One region of the Roseibium sp. Sym1 genome, then DNA from elsewhere that is predicted to be linked to it. Evidence: riboswitches for the same ligand, from Rfam matches in the RefSeq annotation. Region 1 holds a riboswitch; the other holds the start of a gene.
What was found. Region 1 has a riboswitch for S-adenosylmethionine ahead of O6760_RS30250 (O-succinylhomoserine sulfhydrylase). Riboswitches for the same ligand answer to the same signal wherever they lie in the genome.
Positions count from the first base shown of each region.

Region 2: another riboswitch for S-adenosylmethionine. It lies ahead of O6760_RS01080 (hypothetical protein); the one in region 1 lies ahead of O6760_RS30250 (O-succinylhomoserine sulfhydrylase).

Region 1 covers NZ_CP114786.1:6,596,528-6,603,812, reverse strand. Annotated here, with positions in the region: gene O6760_RS30275 (autotransporter domain-containing protein) at 1-879, shown strand, start outside; tRNA gene O6760_RS30270 (tRNA-Gly) at 905-978, opposite strand; gene O6760_RS30265 (ion transporter) at 1,162-1,962, shown strand; gene O6760_RS30260 (IMPACT family protein) at 2,372-2,920, opposite strand; gene O6760_RS30255 (2'-deoxycytidine 5'-triphosphate deaminase) at 2,928-4,064, opposite strand; SAM riboswitch at 4,193-4,272, shown strand; gene O6760_RS30250 (O-succinylhomoserine sulfhydrylase) at 4,317-5,516, shown strand; gene O6760_RS30245 (CDP-alcohol phosphatidyltransferase family protein) at 5,513-6,130, opposite strand; gene apaG (Co2+/Mg2+ efflux protein ApaG) at 6,291-6,692, shown strand; gene O6760_RS30235 (hypothetical protein) at 6,711-7,115, opposite strand; gene O6760_RS30230 (alpha/beta hydrolase family protein) at 7,270-7,285, opposite strand, start outside.
Region 2 covers NZ_CP114786.1:231,630-238,914, forward strand. Annotated here, with positions in the region: gene O6760_RS01060 (efflux RND transporter periplasmic adaptor subunit) at 1-627, shown strand, start outside; gene O6760_RS01065 (ABC transporter permease) at 624-1,862, shown strand; gene O6760_RS01070 (ABC transporter ATP-binding protein) at 1,859-2,572, shown strand; gene O6760_RS01075 (YoaK family protein) at 2,554-3,285, opposite strand; SAM-I-IV-variant riboswitch at 3,368-3,489, shown strand; gene O6760_RS01080 (hypothetical protein) at 3,531-3,833, shown strand; gene O6760_RS01085 (acyl-CoA thioesterase) at 4,043-4,387, opposite strand; gene O6760_RS01090 (hypothetical protein) at 4,632-4,853, opposite strand; gene O6760_RS01095 (group III truncated hemoglobin) at 4,844-5,347, opposite strand; gene O6760_RS01100 (RrF2 family transcriptional regulator) at 5,444-5,872, shown strand; gene O6760_RS01105 (IS4 family transposase) at 6,142-7,285, shown strand, end outside.

The DNA of each region.
Region 1 (7,285 bases):
GAACCGGGCGGCGGCACGGCGCAGACCGCCACCTACGGGGACAGCTTTTCCGCAGCGGGCAGCGCGCTCTGGATCACCGCGCTCGGCGGTTTCGGGGACTGGTCCGCAACGGGGAACACGGCGGGCGTCTCCAGTTCGTCGGGCGGCTTCCTGGCCGGCGCCGACGGCGTTCTGGGCGAAGCCGTCCATCTCGGCCTGATGGGCGGATACCAGAGGGCATCGGTCGATGTGAATGCGCGCGCGTCCTCGTCGACGGTGGACAGCTATCTCTTCGGACTTTACGGCTCCACCCACGTCAACGCACTCGCCCTGCGGTTCGGCGGCTCCTACGCCTGGCACGGCATCGACACCAACCGCAGCGTCACGGTCGGCAACTTCTCCGACAGCCTGTCGGCGGACTATACCGGCCGAACCCTCCAGGCCTTCGCCGAAGCCGGCTACGAGGTTGCTCTCGGCGCCTATGCGCTCGAGCCCTTTGCCGGCCTGGCCCATGTCAATCTGCACACGGACGGCTTCACCGAAAGCGGCGGCGCCGCCGCCCTGACGGTCAACGCCGCCAATTCCTCGGCCACATTCTCCACCCTCGGCCTGCGTGCAGGCGGCAGCTTCGATCTCGGTCAGGCGGTCCTGAAGGTCCATGGTGGCCTCGGTTGGCAGCACGCCTTCGGTGCCCTGAATCCCTCGGTTCAAAACAGTTTCGCCGGCGGTGCGGATTTTTCGGTCTGGGGCGCCCCCATCGCGCGCGACGTCCTGACCATCGATGCCGGGCTGGATCTCGACCTGACAGAGAACGCCACGCTCGGCGTTGCTTATGACGGCTATCTCTCCGGCGACAGCAACCTGCACGACGTCAAGGCCAATCTGACATTCCGGTTTTAAAGGCTATTTGAACGGGGAAAGCGTCTGGAGCGGGTGAGGGGAATCGAACCCCCGTCTTAAGCTTGGGAAGCTTCTGCTCTACCATTGAGCTACACCCGCTTATGGTCCGTGCCGGACCGTTCAAGCTTTCTGCGCCGAAGCGCCGAAGCTGTCAAGCTGGCTTGTCTGCGGGAAAGCCGCTTTTCCCGTTCCTCCTGATCTTGCACTGCGGCATTAAAATCGCCATGTTCCGCCCGGCGCGGCGCGAAGCCGTGCGTTTGGCAGGACAATCGGGTCAGATACATGCGGAATCAGGTCAAGGCGCTGGTCACCTCGCGCAATTGGGAACTTGTCATCATCGGGATCATTGTCCTGAACGCGGTGACGCTCGGGCTGGAGACCAGTCCGTCGGTGATGGCCGACATGGGCGGTTTCCTGGTGCTGGTCGACCGAACCATCCTGGGCATCTTCGTGGTCGAACTGGTGCTGCGGCTCTATGCCCACGGCCCGAGATTCTTCCGCGATCCCTGGAGCGTGTTCGACTTCCTGATCGTCGCGATCTCGCTGATGCCGGCGACCGGCAATCTCTCCGTGCTGCGCTCGCTCAGGATCTTGCGTGTTCTGCGCCTCATCTCGGTGGTGCCGTCACTCCGGCGCGTCATCGGCGGGCTGATCGCCGCCCTGCCGGGCATGGGCTCGATCGTGGTGCTGATGGCGCTGGTCTTCTATGTCTTCGCCGTCATGGCGACCAAGCTCTTCGGCGCGGCCTTTCCCGAATGGTTCGGCGACCTTGGCGCCTCGCTCTACACCCTGTTCCAGATCATGACCCTGGAAAGCTGGTCCATGGGCATCGTCCGGCCGGTGATGGAGGCTTATCCTCTGGCCTGGCTGTTCTTCGTGCCTTTCATCCTGTGCACGGCCTTCACGGTGCTGAACCTCTTCATCGGTATCATCGTCTCGGCGATGCAGGAGGAGCATGACGCGGAAGCCGACGCCAACCGCCAGGCGATCCACGACGACACCGGACTGATCCTGGAAGAGGTCAAGGCGCTCCGGGCGGAGCTGCGGCAGCTGAAGGCGGAGGTCGGCGGCCAGAGGGCGTGAGGCGCTTGTATCTCGGTCTTGGCCGTTTTACGACAAACCCCTCGCCAAGCCGCGGCGTTTTGTGAGGGCCGTTGAGAATGTGGCCGATCCTTCGAGACGCCGCTGCGCGGCTCCTCAGGATGACGCAGAATGTGTTGCGCCCCTGTGATTGTGCCATTCCTTCTGCGTCATCCTGAGGAAGCGCGTCAGCGCTGTCTCGAAGGAGTGGCCCCGCACTCAAACCCCTCAATCTTCGTCATTGCCGGACTTGATCCGGCAATCCATGCCGTGACAGTGGCCAACAGCAATCGCATTGGTTTGGGATACGCAACGGCATGGGTCCCCCGATCCCGTCGAAGGCAGGCCCATGGTCGAGCCATGGGACGACGACGGAGCGTGTTCAACAAGACGGAACAAATGGTGGGCCGGCTTAAAGCTTCGCCAGCACCTCGTCCGGCCCCTCCACCGTCAGCGTCACGCCGTCTTCGGTGTAGTCGCGCGCAAGCACCGTCAAGCCGAGGCTTTCGATCCGTCCTTCCAGGTCCGAGCTTGAGGCGAAGTCCGCGCTGACGGTCCGGGTCAGGATCTTCCGGAACGGCACCAGCCTGGCGTTGTTGATGGCATCCTGGGCGGCGCCGGAATAGGCGCGGGCGAGGCCGCCGCCGCCGAGCTTGGTGCCGCCGAAATAGCGCACGATCAGCACCGCGCAATTGATCAGCTCCGCGCCCTGCAGGACCCGGAGGGTCGGCATGCCGGAGGTGCCGGCCGGTTCGCCGTCATCCTTGCCGCTTTCCTCGATGCGGTCGTCCTCCAGCAGGCGCCGGTGCGCGGTGACGATATGGGCCGCTTTCCTGTGTTCCTTGCGCAATTCCTCGAGACGCCGGTCGAAGTCGTCCACCGGGACCAGATGCGCCAGGAAGCGTGACTTCCTGTCTTCCAGGAAGCCTTCATATTCGCGGGTGACGGTTTTCAGGGCCATGTCCGGATCAGGCAGGCGTCCGGAAATGCTTGGACAGCTTCAGCGCCTGGCCCTGGTAATTGGAGCCGATGCCCTCGCCATAGAGCCGCTCGGGACGCTCGGCCATGTGCTCGTAGACCAGCCGGCCAATGGTCTGGCCGTGTTCGACGATGAACGGGACGTCGTGAGAGCGCACTTCAAGAACCGCGCGCGAGCCGACGCCACCGGCACCCGCATGGCCGAAGCCGGGATCGAAGAAGCCGGCATAGTGGACGCGGAACTCGCCGACCAGCGGGTCGAACGGCACCATTTCGGCGGCATAGTCCGGCGGCACATGCACCGCTTCCTGGCTGACCAGGATGTAGAAGGCATCCGGATCGAGGATCAGTTCGGAGCGCTGGCGCCGGTAGATCGGCTCCCAGAAATCGAGCACGTCCTGCGCGCCGACGACATCGACATCGATCAGGCCGGAATGCTGCTTGGCGCGGTAGCCGATCAGACTGCCCTCGCCGGTGCCTTCCAGGTCGATGGAGAGCTGCACGCCGTTGCCGATGCGCTCGTTGCCGCCGCTCATCAACGTGTGCGCCCTGTGCACCTCTTCCAACGTGGCATCGGGAATGAGCGACTGGCCGCGGCGGAAGCGGATCTGGCTGAGCCGCGAACCGCTGCGCACCAGGATCGGGAAGGTCAGCGGCGAGATTTCCGCGTAGAGCGGACCGGTGTAGCCGGCGGGAATGGTGTCGAAGGCAAGGCCGTTGTCGGTGATGACACGGGTAAAGACGTCGAGCCGGCCGGTGGAGCTCTTCGGGTTGGCGGTCGCGGAAATGTCGGCGGCCAGCGCGAGACTTTCCTGCAGCGGCACGATATAGACGCATCCGGTTTCCAGAACGGCGCCCTCGGACAGGTCGACCGTGTGCAGCTTGAGCTGTTCGAGCCGGTCCGCCACCTTGATCGCCGGTCCGGGCAGGAAACTCGCCCTGACGCGGTAGGCCACCCGGCCGAGGCGCAGGTCGAGGCTGGCGGGCTGTACCTGGCCGTCGACCGGCGGGGCGGCCGCGGCAATTTCGCCGGCGGCGAACATGGCGTGAATGATCCGCTCGGGCAGAATGCCCTCGGTCTTAAGAGATGCGCTTCCGTTCAAGACCTGCCCCACTGTCATATTCATCGAGAATTCCCGCGATAATCCTTCCTAACGTCCTTAACGGATGCGGCCCGCCGCGCCAACCGGCTTTGCGCGTGGGAAGCTGTTTTCGCCAAAGAAGATTGACCCCCGCGGCTTTATCCCGTAGGACAAGGGCACTTCGTGGTGATTTGGGCCGGCCGGCTTGCAGCCACGTTAAACAAGTCGCTAAAAAGGCCGGAGGTGCAAACCCCGGTCTTGAGGCTGGGGTTTTTTGCGTTTGGAGCATGGAAGAAGATGACTGAGATCACCAAGACCGGAAACAAGAACTGGCGTCCCGCAACCAATCTGGTCCATGGCGGCACCATGCGTTCGCCCTTCGGTGAGACGTCGGAAACCATCTACCTGACGCAGGGCTTCACCTACAGCGATGCCGAGGCCGCCGAGGCACGCTTCAACGGCGACGATCCGGGTTACGTCTATTCGCGCTATGCCAACCCGACGGTCACCATGTTCGAGGACCGTATCAAGGCGCTGGAAGGCGCGGAGGCCGCGCGCGGCACGGCCAGCGGCATGGCCGCGGTCAACCTGGCGCTGATGGCGTCGGTGAAGGCCGGCGACCACGTCATCGCCGCCAAGGCCCTGTTCGGCTCCTGCCGCTATATCTGCGAGACCCTGCTGCCGCGCTTCGGCGTGGAAAGCACGCTGGTCGACGGCACCGACATCGACCAGTGGAAGGCCGCCGTCCGTCCGAACACCAAGGCGCTGTTCCTGGAAAGCCCGACCAACCCGACGCTTGAGGTAATCGACCTTGCCGCTGTCTCGGCGATAGCCAAGGAAGCCGGTGCCCGGCTGATCGTCGACAATGTTTTCGCGACGCCGCTCTACCAGTCGCCGCTGGAATTCGGCGCGGACGTCGTCATCTATTCCGCCACCAAGCACATTGACGGCCAGGGCAGGTGCCTCGGCGGTGTTGTCCTGTCCGACGAGGAATGGATCACCGACGAGGTGATGCCCTTCATCAAGCATACCGGCCCGCACATGAGCCCGTTCAGCGCCTGGGTGCTGCTGAAAGGCCTGGAAACCCTGCCGCTGCGTGTCGCGCGCCAGACCGAGACCGCCGGCCAGGTTGCGGATTTCCTGGCAGGCCAGTCGAAGGTCTCCCGGCTGATCTATCCGGGCCGGGACGACCACCCGCAGGCCGACGTCGCCAAGCGCCAGATGAGCGGTGGCTCGACCATGCTGGCCTTCGAGATCGACGGCGGCAAGGAAGCGGCGTTCCGCTTCACCAACGCGCTGGAAATCATCAAGATTTCCAACAATCTGGGTGACGCCAAGAGCCTGATCACCCATCCGGCGACCACCACGCACCAGTCCATCGGCGAGGAAGCCCGCGCGGAACTCGACATTTCCGACGGCCTGCTGCGCCTGTCGATCGGCCTGGAAGATCCGCTGGATCTGCTGGAGGATGTCGAAAAGGCACTCGGCGCGATCTAGTCGCCGTGGATTAGCAGCGCCTGGACGCCGATCAGCACCCTTGCGCCGGCGGAGACAAAACAGACGGCGGCAAAGCCCCAGGCGAGCACCGGGAACCAGCCGGGCAGCAGCGCCATCAGCAGGAAGAGGGCAATGGTCTCCGTGCCCTCGGCCAGCCCGCCGATGTAATAGAGCGATTTCGAGCCCTGGGCGGCGGTTGTGAGCCTGTTCTTTTCCGCCATGATGGCGAAGGCGAGGAAGGCCGATCCGTTGGCGTAGAAGCTGGCGAGCAGGGCGGCGGCGGCAAGGGCGTTGGCCTCGGGGTTCTGGACCGCAAAGGCCAGCGGAATCGCGCTGTAGAAGAAGAAGTCGAGGGTGATGTCGAGATAGCCGCCGAGATCCGTCTTGCGGCTGGCGCGGGCAACGGCCCCGTCGAGCCCGTCCGCGAGGCGGTTGAGCGCAATCAGCACAAGCCCCGGCAAGGAATGTCCGAGTGCAATCGCCAGGGCAGCGCCCAGGCCCAGGACAAAGCCGACCAGCGTCACCGTGTTCGCTCCGACGCCGGCGCGGGCAAGGATCAGGCCCGCGCGGTTGAGCGGCGGGTCGATCAGGGGGCGCAGGCGGGCATCGAACATGGGGCGGATCAACTTTGTTTGGATTGTGCCGTCTACATGCAAAATCCTTCCGCAAATCACAAGCAAATCCGGGTGAGGGATGAACAACCCTCTTTCACGCTTGTGTCATTCGCCCTATAAGCGCCTCCGGAACGTAAGCCTGAAGGCAAAAGGAACAAACGTGTCGGGCAGTTACAGCGCCATCACCGAAGGGATCGAAGTCTCGGTCGAGCCATTTTACCTGGACGATGAATCGTTGCCGGAAGAGCGCGAGTTCGTCTGGGCCTACATGGTCGAGATCCACAACGGTGGCAGCGAACCCGTGCAGCTGAAGACGCGCTACTGGCAGATCACGGACGGGATCGGCCGCCAGGAAGAAGTCAGCGGCGAAGGCGTTGTCGGCGAGCAGCCGGTGATCGAGCCCGGCGAAACCTACGAGTATTCCTCACGCTGCCCCCTGTCGACCGACAGCGGCATCATGGCCGGATTCTATTCCATGGAACGTCCGGACGGGTCCTCGTTCGACGTCGTCATACCGGCCTTTTCCCTTGACCTGCCGGACGCGATCTACAGCCTGAACTGATCCCTCGAGCGGTCGGGCTCAGACGCTGAGCAAACCGCCGACAAAGCCGATCAGGACCCAGACGATCCATTTCCGGCGCTTGAAGGCCGTCAGCAGCGTAACGGCGAGCGCTCCGAAGACCAGGTAGAGGGTGTGCCCGGCAAGGCCGGTTCCGAGCACGATGGCAAAAAGGTCGGGATCCCGGTCCTTGGCAAGGTGAAAGTGGTGTTCGGCGAACATCACCAGGGAGTCTGCCGCCAGGCCGCAGACGAACCCAGCAACGGCGATCAGCAGCCTTTGACCCCAGTTGACCGGCTTGGGCCCGGTGCGCACGCGGATCGTGCGCATTTCGATCGGTCGCCGCCTCCGCACAGACACACGCTGCCGTTTGCGCCGCAAGGGATAGCGCACGCCGACCTGATCCCCGAAAGCCTGACTGTTCATGCACCGTTCCCGTTGCTGGTGACACAAAGGTGGAGGCAGGCGGCCGGCTTGGCCCGGCACCGCTCCCCGTCCCCTGAAACGGTCATAAGGGGCCGTGTTTTAGGGAAGGGCAAACAAAACCGTTTCAATTTGAACGTTCAGTGGCAGTTGACGTTCAACCGGCCTTTCTA
Region 2 (7,285 bases), 330 kb from region 1:
CAAAGCGAGCTCATCCGCGTCAACGCCATGATCGCCGCCCAGAAGGAACGGCTGCGGGACTACCGCATCGTCGCGCCGATGGACGGTGTCGTGCTGCGCCAGGACGGATCGGTCGGCGAAGTCGCCGAGCCCGGCGAAATCCTGTTCTGGATCGGCCAGCCGACGCCGCTGCAGCTGGTCGCCGAGGTCAACGAAGAGGACATACCGAAGGTCGCGCGCGGACAGACCGCCCTGATCAAGGCGGATGCCTTTCCGGGCAGGGACCTGACGGCGGAGGTCTCGCGGATCACGCCCAAGGGCGATCCGGTGTTGAAGAATTACCGGGTCTATCTCGACCTGCCGGACAAGACGCCGCTCCAGATCGGCATGACGGCGGAAATCAACATCGTCACCCGCGAAAAATCCGGCGCGCTGTTGCTGCCCCTGGCCGCGTTTGACGGCTCGAAAGTACAGAGCGTCGGCGAGGACAACCGGATCAGCCTCGTCACGCTCGAGATCGGTATCCGCGGCACCCGCGCCGTCGAGGTTCTGGGAGGATTGGACGCTGATGCCAAGGTCGTCTTTCCGTTCAACGCGGAGCTCATCGAGGGAGAGACGGTTCAGCCGGTCACCGGGGATCGCCCATGATGCTCCTGCTTCGGATCGCGGCAACCCATGTGCGCACCCGGCTGAGGCAAACAGTCGTGTCGACGCTCGGTGTCGCGCTTGGCGTCGGCTTTTCCGTCGCCATGGCCAGCCTCATGGAAGGCTCGCAGCGCGATTTCATGGCAACGCTGATCGAGGCCATTCCCCATGTGGAGATCCTCGACGACCAGCGCGCGCCCCGGGAACAGCCGGCCAGCCGCAAATATGACGCCGTGGCCTTTCACGGACTCCGGCCGAAGGAGGATCTGCGCGGCATCCGCAACCCGACCGAGGCCCTTGCCTCGCTGCGCGACTGGGTGAACGGCACGATGGCTCCGCGGCTGAGCGGACAGGCCGTGTTGCGCTACAGCGGGCAGGACATCGGACTGACGCTGATCGGCGTGGTTCCTCGACGGGAACTGGCCGTCTCCAAGATCAGCGAGGACATGCGTCAGGGCTCCTTCGAAGATCTGGACACCACCGCGAACGGCCTTGTGATCGGCGACAAGGCGGCCAACCGGCTGGGCGCGGAGCTTGGAGACACGGTCACGCTGACCTCGGCCAACGGCGTCGCCAAGCGCTTCAAGATTGTCGGACTGTTTCACACCGGCATCACCACCAGCGACGAGGGCCTCGCCTATGCGCCCCTCAAGGCGGTCCAGATCCTTCTGGAAAAACCGGACATCATCAATTCCATCTCCATCCACCTGAACCGGATCAAGGACGCCAACGAGGTCGCGGCCCGCGCGGAACGGCAGCTCGGCTACAAGGCGGTGTCTTGGGAAGAAGCCAACGAGGGCCTGATGGAGGCCTTCTTCGTGCGCAATGTGATCATGTACACCGTGGTCGGCGCCATTCTGGTCGTCGCGGGCTTCGGCATCTACAACATCGTCTCCACGATCGTGCACGAAAAGGCCAGGGACATCGCCATCCTGAAATCGCTCGGCTTTCCGGAAGGCGACATCCAGCGGATCTTCGTGCTGGAAGGCCTCGTGATCGGCGTGCTCGGCGCCGTCGCCGGGTCCGCGCTCGGGTTCGCCCTGTCGAGTTATCTCGCCACGGTCAAGTTCGAGGTGACCACCGACGTGGAGATGACTCGCCTGCCGATCCATTTCGCCTTCTATCACTATGTCATAGCCTGCCTGCTGGCGCTTTTTTCCTCCGCCATTGCCGGATTGCTGCCGGCACGCAAGGCCGCCCGGCTCAATCCGGTCGACATCATCCGGGGGGCGACATGAGCCTGGCCCCGGAGGCGACCCCGTCCTCCCCGCTGCTGGAAGTCAGCGGCCTTACGCGCATCCTGCCCGCCGTGGTGCCGGTGACACTGGTCGAGGATGTGACGTTCAGCGTCGGCGAGAGCGAGTTCGTCGCGATTACGGGCCCGTCGGGATCCGGCAAGTCTTCCCTGCTCTACCTGCTCGGCCTGCTCGACCGGCCGACCGACGGAGAAGTGCGGATCGGCGGCCGGCCGACCCATGATCTCACCTCCGCCGAAATGGCCCAGCTCAGGCTCGAAAAACTGGGCTTCGTCTTCCAGTTCCACTTCCTGCTGCCGGAATTCAGTGCCCTCGACAATGTCATGATCCCGATGCAGCGGCTTGGCAGGCTGTCGCACAAGGCGCAACTGGACCATGCCACCGGACTGCTGGCGGGTCTCGGCCTGGAAGAGTTCCTGCACCGGCGACCCGAACAGCTGTCGGGCGGCCAGCGCCAGCGCGTCGCGGTGGCCCGGGCCCTGGCGAATTCACCCGACCTGATCCTGGCGGACGAACCGACCGGCAGCCTGGATTCCGCCGCCACCGAACAGGTGTTCGAGAGCCTTCAGAAGATCGTCGACAAGGAACGGACGACGGTTATTGCCGTCACCCACGACCTGGACCTGGCGGCCAGGATGCAGCGGCGCATTCATCTGGTCGATGGCCGCGTGGACTACGACCGGCGCGCCTGAGCTCCTGTTTCCGCCAATTCCCCTTCCGATGACGGCTGTACCGCGGCCAGAAGCAGGAGAACTGCGACCGGCACCGCCAGCGCCCAGAACCCGAAGAGCGTCATCAGCAGACTGGCCAGCAGGCCGCCGGCTGCGAATGCCGCAATCACAAGAGCCTGGTGAACGATCCTGGAACGGCTGTCCTCCCGGTTTTCAGGATGCTGGAAATAGTCGGCGATCCCGAGCACCAGCTTGAGGGAGTTGCCTGTCATCATGGTGGTCGGCACGTGACGGTGCAGCAGGGTCAGCATGATCACGTTCTGCAGTGCCATGGCGACTGTCGACAGGCCGACGGCGACAAGCGTGACGGCGCCCAGCGGGCCCGACACCGAAGGATCCCCGAGCCCCGCCACCAGCATGAATGCGGCGACCAGCGCCGCCTCGAGCGCAAACAGCTGGCCGACGGTGACCCTTCCCGCCCGGATTAGCCGGGTCACGGCAGTGAACCAGAACAGGGTGGAGACAAAGAACATTGCCAGAACGAACACCTTCAGCGCGGCATTGTCCCCCTTGTGGAAGACTTCGGTGCACAGGACGACCAGGGTGCCGGTGATAAAGGCGGTGAAGGTATGGAACAGTCCTAGAATGCAGACGACATCGACAAAACAGGCGCAAAAGGCCAGCAGAACCGGCACAAGCGGACGGCTGTGATGCAGAGCGGATCTGTCCAGCAAGGAAGGTCTCCAAACATGCGTTTGGGGAAGATGTGACATGCGCCGGGGGACTTGCCAAGCACCATGTGCCGTGGCATAAGCGCGCCATCATCAAGAGAAGGGCTGGCGCCCTCGCCAACCTGCCGACCGGGCAAGGTGGTTTCCGCAACAGGGATGCGGCCGGATCGATCCTTTTGGGGCACTCCGGCAATCAAGCGGTTTTCTCAAATGCGCCAGTCCTCCTCGGGCAACCGATGGAGGATTAATTGACTCAGGACCCTTTTGCCGGACGCGCGGCAGAACTGATCGAGAACCGGCTGGCCGTCCAGTCGCAGATTGCAGATGACGATGTCTGGCGGGCAGCAGCGGAAGACTGCGTCCTGTCCCGGATCCGCACGCTGCGCATTCTGGGCGGCCTGCCCTGCCACAAGGCCCCCTTGTCCGCGCAGGCAAGGATCGACCGGCTGAAGGGCCTGTTGCAGCTGTGGGCCAATGGCTGCACCTGCGCCGTCGACGAGGACCTGTTCGCCGACATCCTCAACCGGCAACGGACGGGACGGCTTTCATAGGGTTTTCGAAGCAGGCTCGCCCCTCGAATTGCAGGTACCAACCAACCATTCGGCGTCATCCTGAGGAGCGCGCTTGCGCGCGTCTCGAAGGAGCGGCTGCACATACCGGAGCAAGTGGCGGATCCTTCGAGACGGACCTGACGGTCCTCCTCAGGATGACGTCATTGGGTGAGGCCAAGCTGTGATGACAGGGGCCTGGCGTTGCCACCTCAGTGCTGCGTGGGCACGGGCCTCGGCTTGCCGCTGTCGTCGACGGCGACCATGGTGAAGATCGCCTCGGTGACCTTTTCGCGGTGGCCGTAGCGGTGGCGCAGCGCCCAGGCCTCGATCCTGATCTCCATCGAGGACGTGCCGACGCGACCGACGCTGGTATAGACGCACAGGACGTCGCCGACATGGACCGGGCGGATGAACTTCATCTTGTCGACCGCGATGGTCACCACACGGCCTTCCGCGCGCTGGCCGGAGGCGATGCCCCCGGCAAGGTCCATCTGCGACAGCACCCAGCCGCCGAAAATGTCTCCGGACGCGTTGGTGTCGGCCGGCATGGCCATGGTGCGCAATGTCAGCTCGCCCTGCGGTGTTTCTTCGTTCACGCCTGATCCCCTCTTTCCGATTCAGACGAAAAGACTACCCGCAAGCATGACAAGCACAAGTCCTTCATTGATCAGACAAGCATCATCAACACGACCATGATCCAGAGCGGCAGGGGCGCGGCGACCCAGATCAGCAGGATCGGCAATGCGCGGCTGAGCATGTTGGGTGTGAACATAGTCCAGGGTTCCTTGAGTATCGTGATCAGCTGATCGCATTGATTTCGAAAATGGTCATCGCTGCGAGCGCCACCATGCCGGTGACGAAGGCGAGCTTGGCGCTGCCGATCAGCGTGCGGCCCGCGAGGTCGAGCTTCGGCAGGGGCATGGTCCGGCTGTCCAGGTACATGGACAGAAGCATGAGCGAGAACACGGTGAACCAGACGGCCACCAGGGCCTCCGCGACGAGGACAATCGTTACCAGCATGATCCGCTCCAGTCAGACGGCTTCGAGGCGAGTTCGGCAGGCGGGGTCGCTCCGGGCATGCCGAAAGTGGCAAGCCACAAGCTTTGCGCGATGCGCTCGGCGACCGCGATGATCTCGTCGGCAAGATCCGGCACGAACAATTCGCGAATGACCGGGCGGAACACGCCCAGCCAGGCGGCATAGTCGGCGCTGACCAGTTCCTTCTGTTTCAGATGGGCCGGTACCGGCTTGCCCTTGTAGGCGCCGTTCTTCATCAGGACCGACTGCCAGAAGGCTTCCATCTTCGGCAGGTGTTCTTCCCAGCGGCCCGCGAGCCGCCGCCCGAAGATTTCCCCGAGACGCGGATGTTCACGGATGCAGCCGTAGAACGTATGCACCATGACGTGGATCGCCTGTTCGTCGACCTCCTCGTAGCGCCGCAGCCGGTCGCCCGTGACAGGCGTTTCCCGCCGCTGCAGCTTGTAGCGATGCTGTGACGTTTCGCGGGCTTCCATGGCCGCCTCCAAACATTCATTTAAGATGCATCTTTTAAATGCCACAGGCTTTCGCTAAAATCAACATCTGAGATGAATGTTTTATGGGATGCTGTCATGCGCCTCAGTCAGGCCAGCGATTTTGCCTTGAGAATCTTGATGGCCACAGGCCAGACCGACGACCCGCAAACCGTCGACAAGCTGGCGACGCAGCTCGGTCTGGCAAAATCCCATGTCATGAAAATCGTCGCCCATCTGGCCAAGGGCGGCTACCTGGAAACAACACGTGGCCGCGGCGGCGGCATTCGCCTGGCACAGGCACCCGACGAGATCAGGCTCGGCGACGTGGTTCGCCTGATCGAGCCGGATCTCGGCGTGGTTGCCTGTTTGAAACCGGACGGTGACGCAATCTGCGCCTTCCTGCCGCGCTGCGCGCTGAAAGGGGCCATGGCCCGCGCAGCCGAGGCGTTCCTGGACAGCCTCAACACACAGTCTCTGGCGTCGATCCTGGCGGGGACGCAGACGGCGGTCGCTGTGGAGAGTTAGTTAGCGCCGATCGATCAAGACCAGCTTCCATCTCGCGTCGATCGCCCCTAGTCCCCCAACTTCCTCCGTCATTGCCGGACTTGATCCGGCAATCCATGCCGTGATCTCGCCAGTGTCACCTGCCTCGTGAAAAAGCAAGGAAACGGCATGGATGCCATGGTCAAGCCCACTACTGTCCGGTTTAATTTAGTGGACTATGCGCATGACATTGATTCTACTCGGTTTCAGACGTTTGGCCGCGTTTGAGACACGAACAGAGGAACAATGCCATGCGCCATCACAATAGCGTTTTTCATCAAGTGCTGAAGCATGTTCCTTGGGGCGAGTTCAATCGGCTTGTGGATGAGCACAAGGCGGATCACCGTGTCCGCCGTTTGACAACGAAGACCCAGTTTCTGGCGTTGTTGTTCGGTCAGCTCGCTGGCGCTCAGAGCTTGCGGGAGATTGAGACGGGGCTGATGAGCCAATCCGCCCGGCTTTATCATGCGGGCGGGAGCTGCGTGGCCCGAACCACGCTGGCCGACGCCAATGCCCGGCGGCCGGCCGCACTTTATGCCGAGCTCTTTTCTTTTATGGCAGCCGCCGCCAGCCGACGAACACGCAGGCATCTGGCAGATGCCGTGCGCATCCTCGATGCCACGCGGATCCGGTTGTCGTCGGCCGGAACAGGTTGGGCCGATACAGTGAGCGGCCATCGGGCCATCAAGCTGCATGTCACCTACGATCCGTATGCTGATACCGCGCTGGAGACCTCTGTAACCGGCCAGAAGGTTCACGACGTGATCCCTGCCAAGGACACGACAATCGAGCCGGGGATGACTTACGTTTTCGACCTTGGCTATTATGATTACGCCTGGTGGAAGAAGCTCGACGCGAATGGATGCAGGTTCGTTTCCCGGTTGAAGACCAACACAAACCTTCAGGTCTGCGCAGAACGGGATGTGTCCGAAAGCGGCAACATCCTTTCCGACCGCATCGGATTGCTCCCCCAGCGCATGGCCCGGTCGCGCCGCAACCCCTTCGACGATCCCGTCCGTGAGATCACCGTACGGATCTCAACTGGCAAAACCATCCGGCTGGTCACCAACGACCTGGATGCACCGGCCGACGAAATCGCCGATCTCTACAAACAACGCTGGCAAATCGAGCTGTTCTTCAAGTGGATCAAGCAGAACCTGAAGATCCGGCATTTCCTCGGAACGTCCGAGAATGCCGTACGCATCCAGATCTTCATCGCCTTGATCGCCTATATCCTGCTCAGGGCCGCTCAGGCGACCCAGACAGCAGTCAAGCAACCACTCGCCTTCGCACGCCTCGTGCGCCTCAACCTCATGCATCGACGCACAATCAACGCACTGAACATTCACAAACCGCCACCGCAAACTGACACAAGGCAGATGACCTTAAACCTCA